3 regions of the Arthrobacter sp. Helios genome follow, and region 2 is predicted to be linked to each of the others. Evidence: predicted binding sites of a transcription regulator. Region 2 holds the regulator's gene; each other region holds the start of a gene.
What was found. Region 2 encodes LexA, which represses DNA repair genes until DNA is damaged. Its sites were predicted from a motif close to TCGAACANNTGTTCGA; they were not measured.

Region 1: a site for LexA is predicted at 2,485-2,500, ahead of ArtHe_RS07440 (HNH endonuclease signature motif containing protein). Genes of this name have one in related genera too.
Region 3: a site for LexA is predicted at 2,452-2,467, ahead of ArtHe_RS07285 (DUF6504 family protein). Genes of this name have one in related genera too.

Annotation. Positions count from the first base shown of each region.
Region 1 is NZ_CP095402.1:1,669,293-1,674,551, forward strand. Features, by position in the region: gene ArtHe_RS07435 (GNAT family N-acetyltransferase) at 1-131, opposite strand, end outside; gene ArtHe_RS07440 (HNH endonuclease signature motif containing protein) at 330-2,402, opposite strand; gene ArtHe_RS07445 (DUF1992 domain-containing protein) at 2,771-3,367, opposite strand; gene ArtHe_RS07450 (aldo/keto reductase) at 3,539-4,528, opposite strand; gene ArtHe_RS07455 (YbaK/EbsC family protein) at 4,772-5,251, opposite strand.
Region 2 is NZ_CP095402.1:847,988-853,246, forward strand. Features, by position in the region: gene ArtHe_RS03695 (ATP-dependent DNA helicase) at 1-1,893, shown strand, start outside; gene lexA (transcriptional repressor LexA) at 1,987-2,709, opposite strand; gene ArtHe_RS03705 (LysM peptidoglycan-binding domain-containing protein) at 3,169-3,633, shown strand; gene ArtHe_RS03710 (histidinol-phosphate transaminase) at 3,777-4,877, shown strand; gene hisB (imidazoleglycerol-phosphate dehydratase HisB) at 4,964-5,259, shown strand, end outside.
Region 3 is NZ_CP095402.1:1,634,750-1,640,008, forward strand. Features, by position in the region: gene dnaE (DNA polymerase III subunit alpha) at 1-1,994, opposite strand, end outside; gene ArtHe_RS07285 (DUF6504 family protein) at 2,007-2,318, opposite strand; gene ArtHe_RS07290 (MDR family MFS transporter) at 2,587-4,506, opposite strand; gene ArtHe_RS07295 (MDR family MFS transporter) at 4,506-5,259, opposite strand, start outside.

The DNA.
Region 1 (5,259 bases), 820 kb from region 2:
AGGCGGGCCTCGTGGCGCTCGCTGTCCACGGTCCAGCGGGTCCAGGGGTAGTTGCCGAAGGCCTCGGCCAGGGTTGCGGCGAGGGCGGTAATCTCGGCCGGAGATGCTTGCGCCAGCCGGCGGATTGCCATGCTGCTCCTTTGTTTGCGTTTGTTTGCGTTTGTTTGCGTTTGTTTGCGTTTGTTTGCGGGGTTCGGGAATGGTCTTCCCGGATCGGGGAAGACTGCTGAGGTTCTGACGGATTCTATACGGACTTCTTCGACGGACTTTTTTGCGGACTACATGGACTGCACGGACTGCATGGACTGCACGGACCACGCGGAGCATGCTCAGAATGGCGGCGGGTCCAGATCGTAAAGTGTCTCATTTATGGCGTGCGCGACGCCCCTCCCGTTAAGGCCATCCACACCGTGTGAGATAGAGCCGTCCACAACCTTCGTTCTGCGCATATCCCTGACGCCATCCACACCGTGTGAGCCAGAGCCGTTCACAACGTTGGCACCGCGCATAACGTTGGGGCCGTCAAAACCTTGTGAGCTGGCCATACCCTGGGCCCGGTCCGTACCGTTTGCCCCCTTCCCGCTCCTAAGCCGGGCATCAGAATCCAGTAAGGTCCAACGCTCACCCGGAGTTTCCCGGGTCCCATAGGCAAGCATGGGCGTGGTGCGGTAGCTGCGGTCCAAAGGCGAAGTCCATTCGATGGTGCCTGCCTTCGGCTGCCGGGCCTTCCAATGTCCGAGTGTCTTGAACCGGTGGTGCTTTGGGCACAGATGTTCCAGGTTTGAGTGCTCGGTGTTGCCGCCGTGAGCCCACGGCCGGGTGTGGTCGATCTGCGAACTCTGCACATTGACGCCGCAGCCGGGAAACCTGCAGGTGCCGTCTCTGGCCTGGAGCCAGCGCTTCAGCCCAGCGGGGATTCGCCGGCGGCGTCCGACTCCGAGAACCTCACCGGTCGCCGGGTCCTGTACCAACGGAGTCCAGCTCAGTGCCTGAGCGATCATTTGCCGGCCGGCTTCCGGGCTCAGCGGGCCGTAGCCGTTGAGCTCCGCCGGTGACTCGTCCAGTCCTGCGAGCGTATCGGCGTTAATCAGGACCATCACCTCCGTCCTCAAACCGTTTCTGCGTGCCCGTCGTGCCTTTGACTTCCGGGGAGTGCGGTCTTTTCGGGGCCTCCCCGCATCATCGGACCGCTGGTCAGCCGCTGCCGGCATCCCAGCAATACCCTGATCTTCGGGTGCCACGGGGGCAAATCCACCCCGAAACGCGTCATTCCCAGATGCGGCATCACGTCCCGGAGCGCCAGGCTCATTCGTCATCGCACCAGGCCCTGCAGTCACCGCTCCGTCCAGGTCTGCCACTCCCCCGGCCGACACCCGTTCTTCAGCCGGCCAGCTGATAGGAATACCCGCATCAAGCAGCAGGGACTGAAGGATGTCAGCCCGGAGCTGGTCCATGGAACGCTTGTCTCCGGCTGACTTCTCGCCGCGGGCCGCAGCAGAGAGGGCCGAGTGGATCGCCAGGCCTTTTTCTGCGGCGAGAAAAGCGGAGATACAGGACATTCCATCTGGCAGGGCCTCAAAACAGACTCGCCGCTTCGCGAAGGCGTCCTTGTGGCGCACGGGGATTGTGCCCGGGAACAGAGATTCCCTAAGCCTGCGGGCCTTCGCTGTGAACCGAGCGGCTGTGATCCCTTCAGCATGCGTGAGCAGATCCCGTTCAAACCGGGCACGCGTGCTGCAGACCGAGCCGGCATCCTGTAGGTCGAGCGGCTCCGCACCTGTGGGATCAGGCGCAGGTTCATCGGGAATCCCGTCAGGTATGCACTGCACCTCGTCCAGGACCACCCTGGCATGCTGGTAACTAATTCTGCCGTCCGAAAGCCTCTGCAGGGTCGCAGTGTGCCCGGTGCAGAGGCTGTTGGATTCGTTGACCAGGCGCATCGCGCTCATATGGGGCAGGTTCAGGATGGCACCAACCTCAGCCGCCGCCAGGCTCTGTGCCCACGCCGGATCCTCCCGGCCGGCGGCTAGGGAGATGTCGCGGGCGAACAGCTCCTCGATCCGGGCCACAACAAGTGCCTGCTGAGCCTGAGCCCAGGAAACCAGGGCACCCAGCCTGGCCAGGGTACTCCCGGCCTCCGCATCCGCCAGAAAACCGGGGTCTTTGAGGGACAACCTGCCGTCAAAACCGTCTGGCAATGCGTCACCGGCTGGGGCCGGGGCTTCACCGTCCGCGCAGAAGACCGAGAGCCCAATGCTGACATCCGAATGCGAACCCGAAGACCCCGGGGCATCAGCGTCGTCCCGGGCATCCCCGGCATCCGGAGTAACCGGAGTGGCCGGAGTAGCCGGCGTATCCGGGGCACCGGCGCTCGATGGCCTGGTCTCCGGAAAGCTGTTCATAGCTCAAGGCTTTCATCCGCCACCGACATTTCGAGCCCTAAAATGGGCGATTTTGGCGCGGCCGGATACGGGACATTTGCGATCAAATACTCGTTCTTTTTGGTGTCGGAAGGACCGGAATCGAGTGGTGTTTTCGGGCGGGATTGAGGCGAGAACCCACCCCTGCTGTCCAGCCAATCGGCGCATGCAACCAGGAGCGGCCGACGGCGTCACGTCGCCCCGTCACCAGCGAGCCCCGCGGCCCCGCATCCCCCGCGGCCCCGCATCCCCGGGCCCCACGCGCCGTCCACAGCGCATGTGCCCCTCCAGCGCACCTGCGCTCCCACGCCACACCCACCCAACCAACCGCCCCGCTTCCGGCCTGCCAGTCAGCTGCGATTCCTTCCGCTTCTCCGCCCCACACGCCGCCACCAAGGCCTCGGCGGTTCCGGCGCCGCTTCCGGAGGTCCTGCCGCAGCCCTGCGTTCCCGCCAGCGCCGGACCTCCGTTTCGACGTCGCGCATTTTAGTTATGACCGGAGGACCACCGAGCAGCTGCCGTCGGGCCTCGACGATGCGGGCATTGAAGTCCTCCACAGCCGCCCGGACCAGGGCTGCGGACGGTTTCGCATCGAGACGGCTGTCCAGTTCGGCGTCCTCAACCCGCAGCAGCAGGGCAGGAGGGCCCAGGCCGCTAAGGTTTTCGCGCTGGATGAGTCCCTTGATCCACCAGTCAGGATCGTGCCCCTCACCCGTTCCGGGCAGAGGCTTGCCCGCATATTGGAGGTTGTCGAACTCGCCTCGCTGCATGGCGTCCCGGATCAGGTAATCCGCCCTGTCCCCCGGGCCGATCATGGCCTTCCTGCGCCGCAGCTGCGCCTCTTCCGGGGTCTCCGCAGCCTCCTGCTGCTCCGGAACCCCGGACGCACGCAACCTTGCGGCCTGCTCCATCCGGCGGCGGTACGCGTCAGCTCCCCGGTTGCCCATCCTGCCCGTTCCTCCATTCCTGCCGCCGGGCTACGCACCTGAATCCGGTGTGCGCCCAACCCACCGGCGGCGGCATTCAAGGTGCGACGGCGCCACCTCACCGAACCGCTCCGGCCCGCCTCAGGCGCCACCTCACCAGCCCGGCAACCGCCGGGACCCGTGCCCCCGGCCTTACTTGTCGATCGTCTTTTCCAGTTCCTCGGGATAGCGCGCACCCTGGACCGGGATCCGCAGAACGGCGTTCTCGATTTCCTGAAGGTCGTGGTCGGAGAGCTCCACCGCTGTTGTCTCCAGGTTCTCTTCCAGCCGCTCCAGTTTCCGTGTCCCCGGAATCGGCACAATCCATGGTTTCTGCGCCAGCAGCCAGGCCAGTGCGATCTGCGCCGGAGCCGCATCCTTCGCCCCCGCGATCCTTTCCAGCTGCTCAACCACCGCCTGGTTCGCTTCCCGGGCGTCGGCCGCGAACCGCGGGAGACGGCCGCGCATGTCTCCGGCAGCGAACTCCGTGGACGGCGTGATCTTGCCGGTGAGGAATCCGCGGCCGAGCGGGCTGAACGGAACGAAGCCGATACCCAGTTCCTGGCAGGCCGGCAGCACACGCCGCTCTGGTTCCCGCCACCAAAGCGAATATTCGCTCTGCACGGCAGTCACCGGCTGCACGGCATTCGCTGCCCGGATGGTTGCCTCTGAAGCCTCGGACAGCCCGAAGTGCTTGACCTTCCCCTCGGTGATCAGGTCTTTCACAGTTCCGGCGACATCCTCAATCGGAACTCCGGGGTCCACCCGGTGCTGATACAGCAGATCGATGGCCTCCACCCCGAGCCGCCGGAGTGAGCCGTCGACGGCCTCACGAATGTGCTTGGGGCGGCTGTCCAGTCCGACCTGGCGCCCGTCGGCGTTGATCTTGAACCCGAACTTGGTGGCAATGGTGACCCGCCCCCGATAGGGCGCCAGCGCCTCGCCCACCAGCTCCTCGTTGCTGTATGGGCCGTAGACCTCCGCCGTGTCGAAGAAAGTCACTCCCCGGTCCACGGCAGTGCGGATGAGGGTGAGGGCAGCTTCGCGGCTGGCTGACGGACCGTAGCCCTGGCTGAAGCCCATGCACCCCAGTCCCAGCTCCGATACCCGCAGCCCAGCCATCCCTAGTTCACGCGCTTTCATCCGTTTCTCCCGTTCGTTGGGTTCCGGCTGTGGCAGGGTCGGGAACGACGGCGGCTGGCTGGCTGGCCGTGGTTCACCGTACCCGGTGGTTTCCTCCACCCTGCGCGCAGGGAGCGGGACCGTCAACCGTTGCCGCCGCACGCCGGTTCACCTGGCCCGCCCGGCTCACCCGTTCCCTGGTTCCCCCGGCTCACCCATTCCCCTGCTCACCCAATCCATCCGGCCCGGCCGGTTGATCCGTAGTCAGTCCACCTGCAGTGTCTGGCCGCCTGTGAGCAGGACCAGCTCGGCAAAGTCCGTCCGGAATACCGTATACGGCGTCCCGGCGGAGACCCAGACGTCCGCATATTGCGCCAGGTCGCGGTCGATCACGGTGAGGACCGGCTCCGGGTGCCCCAGCGGAGCCACCCCGCCAATGGCCTGGCCCGTGGCAGACCGAACCTGCTCGGGTGCGGCCCGTTTGATCTTTGCCCGGCCTAACCGGTCCGCGAGCGCTTCTGTGTCCACCCGGTGGGCGCCGCTGGTGATCACCAGGAGCGGCGCGCCGTCGGCCATAAACACGAGGCTGTTGCCGATGGCGCCCACCTCGCATCCCAGCGCATGGGCGGCTTCAGCGGCAGTCCGCGCCGAGGCATCGAGTTCAATGACGCGGGCAGCGGAGCCTTTGTCCGCGAGAGCCTGCTGCACCCGGGCAGCAGTTGGGGGCAGATGGGATGAGAGCATGCAGTGAC
Region 2 (5,259 bases):
CAGGCCGGTACCGGCACCGGTAAATCGCTGGCCTACCTGGTGCCGCTGATCCATCATTCCCTGGAAAGCAGCAAACCAGCCCTGGTCTCCACGGCGACGCTGGCGCTGCAGGCGCAGATTGTGGGCCGTGACCTGCCGCGGCTGCTGAGCGCCCTGCAGCCGAAACTGCCCCGTGAGGTCGACGTCGCCCTGCTGAAGGGCCGAAGCAACTACGTCTGCGTCCACAAGACCGGCGGCGGTTTTCCGGAGGACGATGATCCCGGTGCGCTGTTCACGCTCGGCGATGACCGGGGTGTTGCCCATCCTGCGCCGGAGGCAGGCCCGACGTCGGCGCTCGGCCGCGAAGTCGTCCGGCTGCGCGAGTGGGCCGAGGAAACCGACACAGGGGACCGGGACGAGCTGCTGCCCGGGGTCACGGACCGTGCCTGGCGCCAGGTCTCCGTGACCTCCATGGAATGCCTCGGTGCCCAGCGCTGTCCGGTTGCCGAACACTGTTTCAGCGAACGTGCGCGGGCGAAGGCCGCGGTGGCGGACCTGGTTATCACCAACCACGCCATGCTGGCCATCAGCGCTTTTGAAGGACTCGCTGTCCTGCCGGACTACGACGTTGTTGTCATTGATGAAGCGCACGAACTGCAGGACCGCGTTACCGGCGCTGTTACGGGTCAGCTTTCCGGGACGGTCATCAGCGCCGCCGTGACTGCCGCGCGCAAGCACACGTCGGCGTCGGTGGAGGAGCTGGCGGCGGCCGGCCGTGCGTTCGACGCGTCAGTGGAAGGAATTCCTGCGGGCCTGCTTCCCTCCGGCCTGAACGAGGAGCAGGAACTGGCCGTAGGCAGGGTGCGGGAAGCCTGCCGGGCCGCCCTCTCCGATTCCAAGCCCGAGGGTGGCGATGCCGGTGACGGAGGGCGCCAAATGGCCCGGTCGCGGCTGCTGGCTGTGCTGGAACTCTGTGAGCGGCTGGTCAGCGCGCCCGACGCCGGTGAAGTTGTCTGGGCGTCGAGGACCAGCACATTCGCCCCCGGCGAGGGCTACTCCCCGCCGGACGACTCCTCGCCGGCGACCCTGAACGTTGCCCCGCTGTCCGTCGCCGGACGGCTGCGCGACGGTCTCTTTGACGGCCACACTGTGGTCCTGACCTCGGCGACGCTGGCGATCGGGTCGGAATTCGGTCCCGTAGCCGGTGGTCTTGGCCTGGTGGGCGCGGCCGCACCGGCCTGGACCGGCACCGACGTCGGCAGCCCCTTCGACTATCCGCGGCAGGGTGTGCTCTACGTAGCCCGGGACCTGCCGAAGCCGGAACGGGGAACATCACCGGCTCAGCTCGACGAACTGGAAGCGCTGCTCAAGGCCTCCGGAGGCGGTGCCCTGGGCTTATTCTCCTCCCGCAGGGCAGCAGAGGAGGCTGCCGCGGCGATGCGGCTCAGGGTTGATTTCCCGATCCTGTGCCAGGGCGAGTCCTCTATGTCAGCGCTGGTGAAGCAGTTTGCCGAGGAGGACGCCACCTGCCTGTTCGGAACCATGTCTCTGTGGCAGGGCGTCGACGTTCCGGGGGAGGCCTGCCGCCTGGTGGTGATCGACCGCATTCCCTTCCCGCGGCCCGATGATCCACTGATGACGGCACGCACCCGGGCCGTGGCGAAAGCCGGCGGCAACGGGTTCATGACGGTCTCCGCAACCCATGCCGCTGTCCGGCTCGCCCAGGGCGCTGGACGGCTGATCCGGGCATCGGGTGACCGCGGTATGGTCGCCGTTCTTGATTCCCGGCTGGCGAATGCCCGTTACGGCGGGTTCCTGCGTGCGGCCTTGCCGCCGTTCTGGTCCACCACCGACCGCAGCGTCGCCCTGGGAATCCTTGAACGGCTCAGCGCTGCCCAGAAAGCGGCGTCCTAGCAGGGACGTGAGGCGGGCGGTGAAGCAGGCAGCCAGTGGAGCGGGCGGCTGCCGGGGCCTTCCCGTTCCTGTGCTGCCTCCTTCGGGAAGCGGCTAGAGGGACCGCATCACGGAAACAACCTTGCCCATGATGGTCGCGTGGTCGCCCATGATCGGTTCGTAACGGGTGTTCTGGGGCAGGAGCCAGGTGTGGCCGTTGCGCTGCCGGAAGGTCTTGACCGTGGCCTCGTCATCCAGGAGCGCAGCCACAATGTCACCGTTCTCGGCCGTCGGCTGGCGGCGGACCACAACCCAGTCGCCGTCACAGATCGCCGCGTCAACCATTGAATCGCCGGAGACCCGGAGCATAAACAGCTCGCCGTGGCCGACCAGCTGGCGCGGCAGCGGGATCATCTCCTCGACGACCTGATCGGCCAGGATAGGACCGCCGGCAGCGATCCGGCCCACGAGGGGGACCATAGCCGTGTCCACGGCCGTCGTCAGCTCCGTAACGTTCGACTCCGCAGCGGAATCCGCCTCCGCTGACTTGGCCCCGGCACCCGCTCCCGCCCCGGTCCGCTCGGTGTGCATCAGCAGGGGCACGAGGATCTCCATTGCCCGCGGACGCTTGGGGTCGCGGCGGATGTAGCCCATTTTTTCCAGCTGGCTCAGCTGATGGGTCACGCTGGACAGGCTCGCGAGCCCCACCGTGTCGCCGATCTCCCGCATGGAAGGCGGGTAACCGTTGGCGGTAACGGAAGCCTGGATGGTCTCGAGGATCTTCTTTTGCCGGGGCGTCAGCGACTTGGGACGGATGGAACCGGTCTGAGCGGACACAGCCGGACGGCCTTCGGAGTTGGTCCTACGGGGCACTTCGGCTTCCCTTCGAGCATCCGGCCGGGCCGGGGCGGTTGGTGCTGGTCACTGCAATGTCAGTGGTGGATGGTTCCCTGATTTCGAACGGCAAATCAGTAAATCAGAGCAAATCAGAGCCAGTCTGAGTAATCCTGAGCAATTTTGAGCAGTACAGACAAAATTCAGATTCACTGCGGCTCCGGTTTAGTGCCGGAACCGCGGGAATGGCTTCTCCACTTGTCTTAACGCTAGGGGAGCGGAAGGTCATTTTCAAACATTTGTTCGAGTGAGTCTCGACATCGTTCGTAGATAGATGCTAGAAAAGGAACAGCAGGAATCGAATACATGTTCGATTCAAGGTTGCCAACTGTTCGAAGTCAGTTTCGAAGCCGTGGAGTTACGGCTGTATCCGGACCTGGTTCGAACCGGAAAGGTTTTGCCATGACAGTTCAGCTTGCGGCACCCCGCACATCCCTGAGCTTTGCCCGCCCTGCCCGCACCTCCCAGACTTCCCGCACCTCCCAGACTTCCGGCCCCGCCCAGGCTTCCCGCTCCGCCTCCACCGCCGCTGCGGCGCCGAGGCAGGCAGCGTCCGCTGCGCCGCTCCGCCTGACCCGCCGCGGACGGCTCCTGCTTGTGGGCGCCCCCATCATGCTCGGCGGGGCAGCGCTCCTGACCTTCGTCGGCTTCTTCACCGCACCGGCTCTGGCCGCAGGCGGCTCCGGCGAGGTGACCCGGACCCAGCAGATCAGCGTCAGCACGGGAGACTCGCTCTGGGGGCTGGCGGCCGAATACGCACCGGAGCGGGATCCCCGCGAAGTGATCGCCGACATCATGGAACTGAACAACCTCTCGGACGCCGTGGTTCCCGCCGGTGCCCAGCTGTACATTCCGGTTTCCGGCTAGCACTCCTGCAATGGTTCCCGCAATGGTTCCGGCAGCAGAGAAGGCGGGCCGGATCCGACGGGGCTGTCCCTTCCGGAGCTTTATCCAGCGTCACCTTGAGCCGCGGATTCTGTGCGGAGGAGGGTGCGGCTTAAGCTGGACAGGTGACTGAACAGCTGGAAAAACTCAACCGACTTCCCCTGCGTGACGATCTCCGGGGGCTCACTCCCTACGGTGCGCCGCAGCTGGAAGTGCCCATCCTGCTGAACGTCAACGAAAACACCCATGGACTGCCCCAGGAAGTGCAGGAGGCAATCACCGCCTCTGTGCAGCAGGCAGTGCCCGGGCTCAACCGGTACCCGGACCGGGAATTCACCGAACTCCGGGAACGGCTCGCCGCCTACCTTGGGCACGGGCTGGGTATCGAAAACATCTGGGCCGGCAACGGCTCCAATGAGGTTCTGCAGCAGGTGCTGCAGGCTTTCGGCGGGCCCGGCCGGACTGCCATGAGCTTCCCGCCCACCTACTCGATGTACCCGCTGCTTTCCAGCGGAACAGGCACCCGTTACCTCACCGGCGAACGCGCGGCGGACTTCACCCTGACCGCGGACTCCGCGGCTGCACAGGTACGGGCCGCAGCTCCGAACATCGTGTTCCTCTGCACGCCGAACAACCCCACGGGAACTGCCCTCGGACTGGACGTCGTGGAGGCCGTCTACGAAGCAGGTGCCGCATCGAACGCCGTCGTGATCGTGGATGAGGCCTACGCTGAGTTCTCCCACGCTGGCACTCCGAGTGCCCTGGAACTGCTCCCGGGCAGGGAGCGGCTGATCGTATCCCGGACCATGAGCAAGGCATTTGCGCTGGCCGGTGCCCGTCTCGGGTACCTCGCCGCCGCCCCAGAGATTGCTGATGCCCTGCGCCTTGTCCGGCTGCCCTACCACTTGTCCGCGGTCACCCAGGCCACCGCCAACGCCGCCCTGGCCCACGCCGGCGCGCTCCTGGCCAACGTCGAGGACATCAAGGCCCAGCGCGACCGCATCGTCACCGAACTGACGGCATTGGGCCTGCAGCCGGCACCCTCGGATGCCAACTTCGTCTTCTTCGGCGGCCTTGAGGATCCCGCCCGGATCTGGCAGGGACTGCTTGATGCGGGCGTGCTGATCCGCGATGTCGGCATTCCCGGGCATCTGCGGGTCACTGCGGGAACCGAGGCCGAGACCACGGCGTTCCTCACCAGCCTCCGGGCGCTGCTCGCATCCTAGTGCCGGAGCCCGCTCCCGCTTCGGACCCGGCCGTCTGCAAACACTAGACTGGTACCAGAGACCCCCTTCTTTCAAAGGAACCTTCAATGACCGTGGAAACCGCCATCGGACGCACCGCCCGCCTCGAGCGGACCACCAGCGAATCGTCCGTGCTCGTGGAACTGGACCTGGACGGCACCGGCCGTTCAGACATCAGCACTTCGGTGCCGTTCTACGACCACATGCTGACCGCACTGGCCAAGCACTCCCTGGTTGACCTCACGGTCAAGGCCACCGGCGATACCCACATCGACGCGCACCACACCGTGGAGGACGTGGCCATCAGCATCGGTGAAGCGCTGAAGACCGCACTGGGCAACAAGGCAGGCATCCGCCGCTTCGG
Region 3 (5,259 bases), 790 kb from region 2:
TGGAAGCAGCCGAGGGTGTGGGTGCTGCGGATCAGTTCGTACGTGGGTTCATCATCGAGCGGCACGGTATCCAGTTCGATCCGCCCGTCTTCACCGATCCAGGCCGGCGGATTTCCGGCGGTGTCCAAGGGGTGGTTTCCGGCCCGGGCAACGTCTTCCTTCGAAGGGTGGATCCTGATGACTTCGTTCAGGGCAAAGGCCATGGCCGACTGCATGCGCACCCCCAGCACATCCAGTTTGAGCATGCCCATCGGGTCCATGTCGTGCTTGTCGAACTGGGACATCGGCAGGCCCAGGCCGCTGGGCTGCACCGGGGTGCGGTCCAGCAGGGAGGTGTCCCCCAGGATCACTCCGCAGGGGTGCATGGAAATGTGCCGGGGCAGCCGGTCCAGCCGCTCGGTCAGGTCCACCAGCAGATCCAGCTGCCGGTTCTGCTGCACGGCTTCGGCGACATTCCGAAGTTCGGGTTTCTCTGCGAGCGCCTCACGGAAGTGGCTGGCGGAGAAGCGCCACAGGGCCTTGGCCACGGCGCCGACCTCCTCTTCGGGCAAGCCCAGGGCCATCCCGGCGTCGCGCACCGCTCCGCGGGCCCGGTAACCGTTCTGCATGCTCATCAGCGTGACCCGGCGGGAACCAAAGCGGTCGAAGATCCGCCGGTATACGTTGTGCCGCTCGGCGCTTTCGACGTCGATGTCGATGTCCGGCAGGGTGGAGCGGTCCTGGGAGAGGAAGCGCTCAAAGATCAGCTCGTGCGCCAGCGGGTTTACGTGGCTGATGCCGAGCAGATAGTTGACCAGGGAGGATGCGCCCGATCCGCGGGCTGCGGCGCGCACCCCCATCTCCTTGATCATGGCGGAGACTTCGGCGACCGTCAGGAAGTAGGACGCGAACCCCAGCCGTTCAATAATGCCCAGCTCATGCTCAAGGCGGTTGCGCATGGCTGCCTCTTCGGATCCCCGGAGCTGGCCGAAGCGCCGGCCGATTCCGGCTTCGCAGCGCAGGCGCAGTTCCGCCGCGGGTTCACTGGCGATTCCGATGACCGAGGCTTCCGGGACCACCGGCTGCTTCCAGCCCATGTCCGCGGCCGGGTCGATCCGGCAGGTATCCGCGAGCGCCTGGGTGTTGGCCAGCAGTTTCGCTGCACCGGAGCGGCCGTATCCGGCTTCGCTGCTGATCTCCGCGGCGAGCGCCGCCATCCGGGTTCCGCTCTTGAGCCAGCCCTGCCCGTTGGGCTGCAGGTCCGGCAGCTGGGCCATGGAGGTCAGCGCCCGCGCGGCGTCGAGCACGTCCGCGGTCGCGGCGCCGTCGTCGTCCACGTAGCGGACCGCGTTGGTGAGGACCGCCGGGAGGTTCATCTCATCCGCGAGCCGGTACATACGCACCGCGTGGGCCAGGCTGAGGTTCGCGCCGGGGGCACTCAGATGGGTGACCACCTCGACGGCGAGCGCCGCACGGGGAATAACGGCCTGCCAGCGGCGGAAGAGGGTGCGGGCGACGGCGTAGCTGCGGCTGCGCATGGAACGTCCGACGTCGGAGTAAGGGCCCACCAGCACGGTGAGGACCGGTTCCCCGTCCACTCCCGGTATCCGGGCGGCAAGCTGGTCCAGGGTAATGCCCGCCGGCCGGCCGGCCCTGCCGCGGGACGGAGAGGTACCGGTGTGCGCATCGGAGATCAGCCGGCACAGGGCGTGGTACCCGGCTCCCCCGTTGTGTCCATGGGCCAGGATGACCACCCGTCCGGTGACAGTGGCATCCTTACCTGAGGCGTCTTTGCCTTCACCATCGAGAACGGCCAGGTCCACTCCGACAATGGGATCGATTCCGGCGTCCATGCAGGCGCGCAGGTGCTTGACCGTGCCGTACAGTCCGTCACGGTCGGTGCAGGCCAGTGCGTCCGCGCCGTCCGCTGCGGCAGCCCGGGCCAGTTCCTCCGGCCAGGACGTGCCGTAGTGTGCGCTGAACGCCGTGGCCACGTGCAGGTGGATAAAGCTCATGGCACGGGGACGCTAGGCGCTTTCCCGCAGGGCGTCATGGACGCGGATCAGCCGCCAGGTATCCGAGGCAACCTGCCGGGAGATATCCAGGGTGCGCAGGGCTGAGCGGTGGTTCAGCCGGGCCTGGACCCGCCAGATCTCCGAGTCCACCAGGCCGGGTCCATGCCCGCGCTCTGCCCGGGGTTCCTCCTCCCACCAGCTGCGCCGTTCGTACCAGCGCACCGGATGGGCGGCAACCTTGTAGGTCCTTCCCTGCCAGGAAAGCCGCAGCGGAATACCCGCAGGCGAGCACACCACCTCTATCGATTCACTGAAAAGTCCCACGGCTGCCCCTCGCTGTGCCTGTCAATTACTGTGCCCGTCACGTCCATGCCCGCCCTAATACCCGGATCGGCCGGATCTGCCGCTGCCGCTGCCGCTGCCGCTGCCGGGAGCATAAACGGGAACATGAAAGTATTCGAACATATATTCGAATCTCCAGTGTACGACTGCAGTCTGACAATCGGCACGGCGTCCCCTAGGAACCTGGTGGGAACCTGCCAGATGCACGAGGATGCCTTCCGGGCTGATCAGGGGAAACTGCCCGGACCAGCTACTCCGCAGCCGCTTCCACGCGTGACTGGGAGGAGAGCGGGATCTCCTGGACAAACAGGCACAGCACAGCGCCTGCTGCCGCAATCGGTACGCTCAGCAGGAAAATCGGGGGCATTGCCTGCCCGAATGCCGCTGCGATGGCCTCCTGGACCGGCGGCGGCAGGCTGCGGAGCAGGTCCGGACTCAGGGAGTTGATGCTCCCGCCTGGAACTACCGCAGCTGCCCCTCCCGGCACGGCGGCCAGCTGGTCAGTCAGCCGGTTGATGAAGATCGAGCCAAACGCGGCGATTCCAAAGGACGCCGCAATCTGCCGGAAGTAGTTCGCCGCGGAGATGGCCGTCCCCATGTCCTGTCCGGGAACACTGTTCTGCACAATCAGCACCAGGTTCTGCAGCAGGGCTCCGATGCCCATGCCCAGCACCGCCATACCCACCGCGGTGAACCAGTACGGCGTCGTATCCGAGATCCGGGACAGCAGCAGCAGCCCGGCAACCACCACCGCGAACCCCGCTACGGGATAGACCTTGTACCGGCCCGTGCGGGAAATCAGCTGCCCGGTGCCGATTGAGGTCAGCAGCAGCCCGCCCATCATCGGCAGCATCATCAGCCCCGACTGCGTGGCGCTGGCCCCGTTGACCATCTGCAGGAAGGTGGGCAGGTAGGAAATCGTGGAGAACATGGCGATTCCGACGCCGATGCCCGCCAGCACGGGAACCAGGAAGTTCCGCAGCCGGAAAAGCCGCAGCGGCAGGATCGGTTCGGAAGCGCGGGTTTCCTGCCACACGAACAGTCCTGCGGCGATGACAGCGAGCGCGGAAAGTCCGAGGATCTGCGGACTGGACCACTCGTAGGTGGTTCCTCCCCAGCTGGTGACCAGCACCAGCGCGGCCGATGCGGCCGCCAGCAGCACGGCACCCGGGTAGTCCAGCCTCGGCCGCCGTCCCTGCTGTTTGGGCAGGTGCAGGGAGGAGATGACGACGGCGAGCGCCACTGCGCCGATCGGCACGTTGATGTAGAAGACCCAGCGCCAGGACCAGGAATCGGTGATCCACCCGCCCAGCAGCGGTCCGCCGACCGAGGCGATGCCGAACGCCGCGCCGATCAGCCCCATGTAGCGGCCGCGCTCCCGCGGGGAGACCAGGTCCCCGATGATCGCCTGCGCCCCGATCATCAGCCCGCCGCCGCCGATGCCCTGCAGTGCCCGGAAGGCGATCAGCTGGCCCATGTTCTGCGCCAGCCCGGACAGCACGGAGCCAAGCAGGAACACCGCGATCGCAAAGATGAAGATGTTCTTGCGCCCGTAGAGGTCACCGAGCTTGCCGTAGATCGGCAGGCCGATGGTGGCGGCAAGGATGTAGGCCGTCACCACCCAGGACAGGTGCTCCAGCCCGTTGAGGTCTCCCACGATGGTTGGAAGGGCGGTTGCGACGATCGTCTGGTCCAGGGCAGCGAGCAGGACCGAGAGAAGCAGCCCGGTAAAGGCCAGGGTCCGGCCGCGGTTTGCCCCTGTGTCCCCTGCCGGTTCTCCCGGTCCCTGCGGTCCTTTCGGAGTGCCGGCGGTACGGGCAGTCGCTGTGCTGCCGGAAGTCAGTGCGCTGCCTGAAGCCGCTGCGCCCCCTGAAACGACGCCGCTCCGTGAAACGGCTGCGTTCCCTGAAACAACGCCGCTCCCCGGAGACACACCGGCCTGGACCACGGACCCGCTGGCCTCAACCTGCAGCTCCTCCGGTGTTTTGCGGTGCCGGGGCGTTTTGGCCGGTGCGGTCCGCCAGGAAACAGCGGCGGCTCCGGAACGCAGCTGTCCGGCCGCGGCCGCTGGCTCCGGATGCGGCGACGGCGGGGGCAGGCGGCCGGGAAACCTGACACTTCTCTTGGGGACGGGCGCTGCCCGATGTACCCCGGATACCCGTTTGGCCATCAGTTTCCTGCCTCCTTGTCCAGCTGTACGTGCGCCTCGGTTGAAAGCGGAATCGCCCGGATAAACAGCGCCAGCACAAACGCTGCGCCCAGTGCGGGGATGCCCAGCAGGAAGACCGGGGGCAGCGCGCTCCCAAACGCGCCGGCAATAAACTCCCGCACCGGGACCGGCAGCGCCTTCAGCTGCTCGGGACTGATTGAGTTCAGCCCCTGGCTGGTCACGCTCCGGGCGGACTCCGGAGCATCCGCCAGATGGCTGTTGAGCCGGGAAATAAACACCGACCCGTACACCGCGATGCCGAGGGTCCCGCCGATCTGCCGGAAATAGTTGGCCGAAGAGACTCCGGTGCCCATGTCCCGGGCCGGCACGCTGTTCTGCACGATCAGCACCACGTTCTGCATCAGGGCTCCAATCCCAAGGCCCAGCACGAACATTCCGACGGCGGTGAACCAGTACGGGCTGGTGGCGGAAATGCGGGAGAGCAGCAGCAGGCCAATGATCATTACGGCTGCTCCCAGGATCGGATAGATCTTGTACCGCCCGGTCCGGGAAATCAGCTGCCCGGTGCCGATCGAAGTGGCCAGCAGGCCCGCCGTCATAGGCAGCATCATCAGGCCGGACATCGTGGCGCTGGCTCCGTTAACCATCTGCAGGAAGGTTGGCAGATAGGAAATGCTGCCGAACATCGCCAGGCCCACTGCCAGCCCCACGAGTGTGCAGATCACAAAGTTGCGGATCCTGAACAGCCGCAGC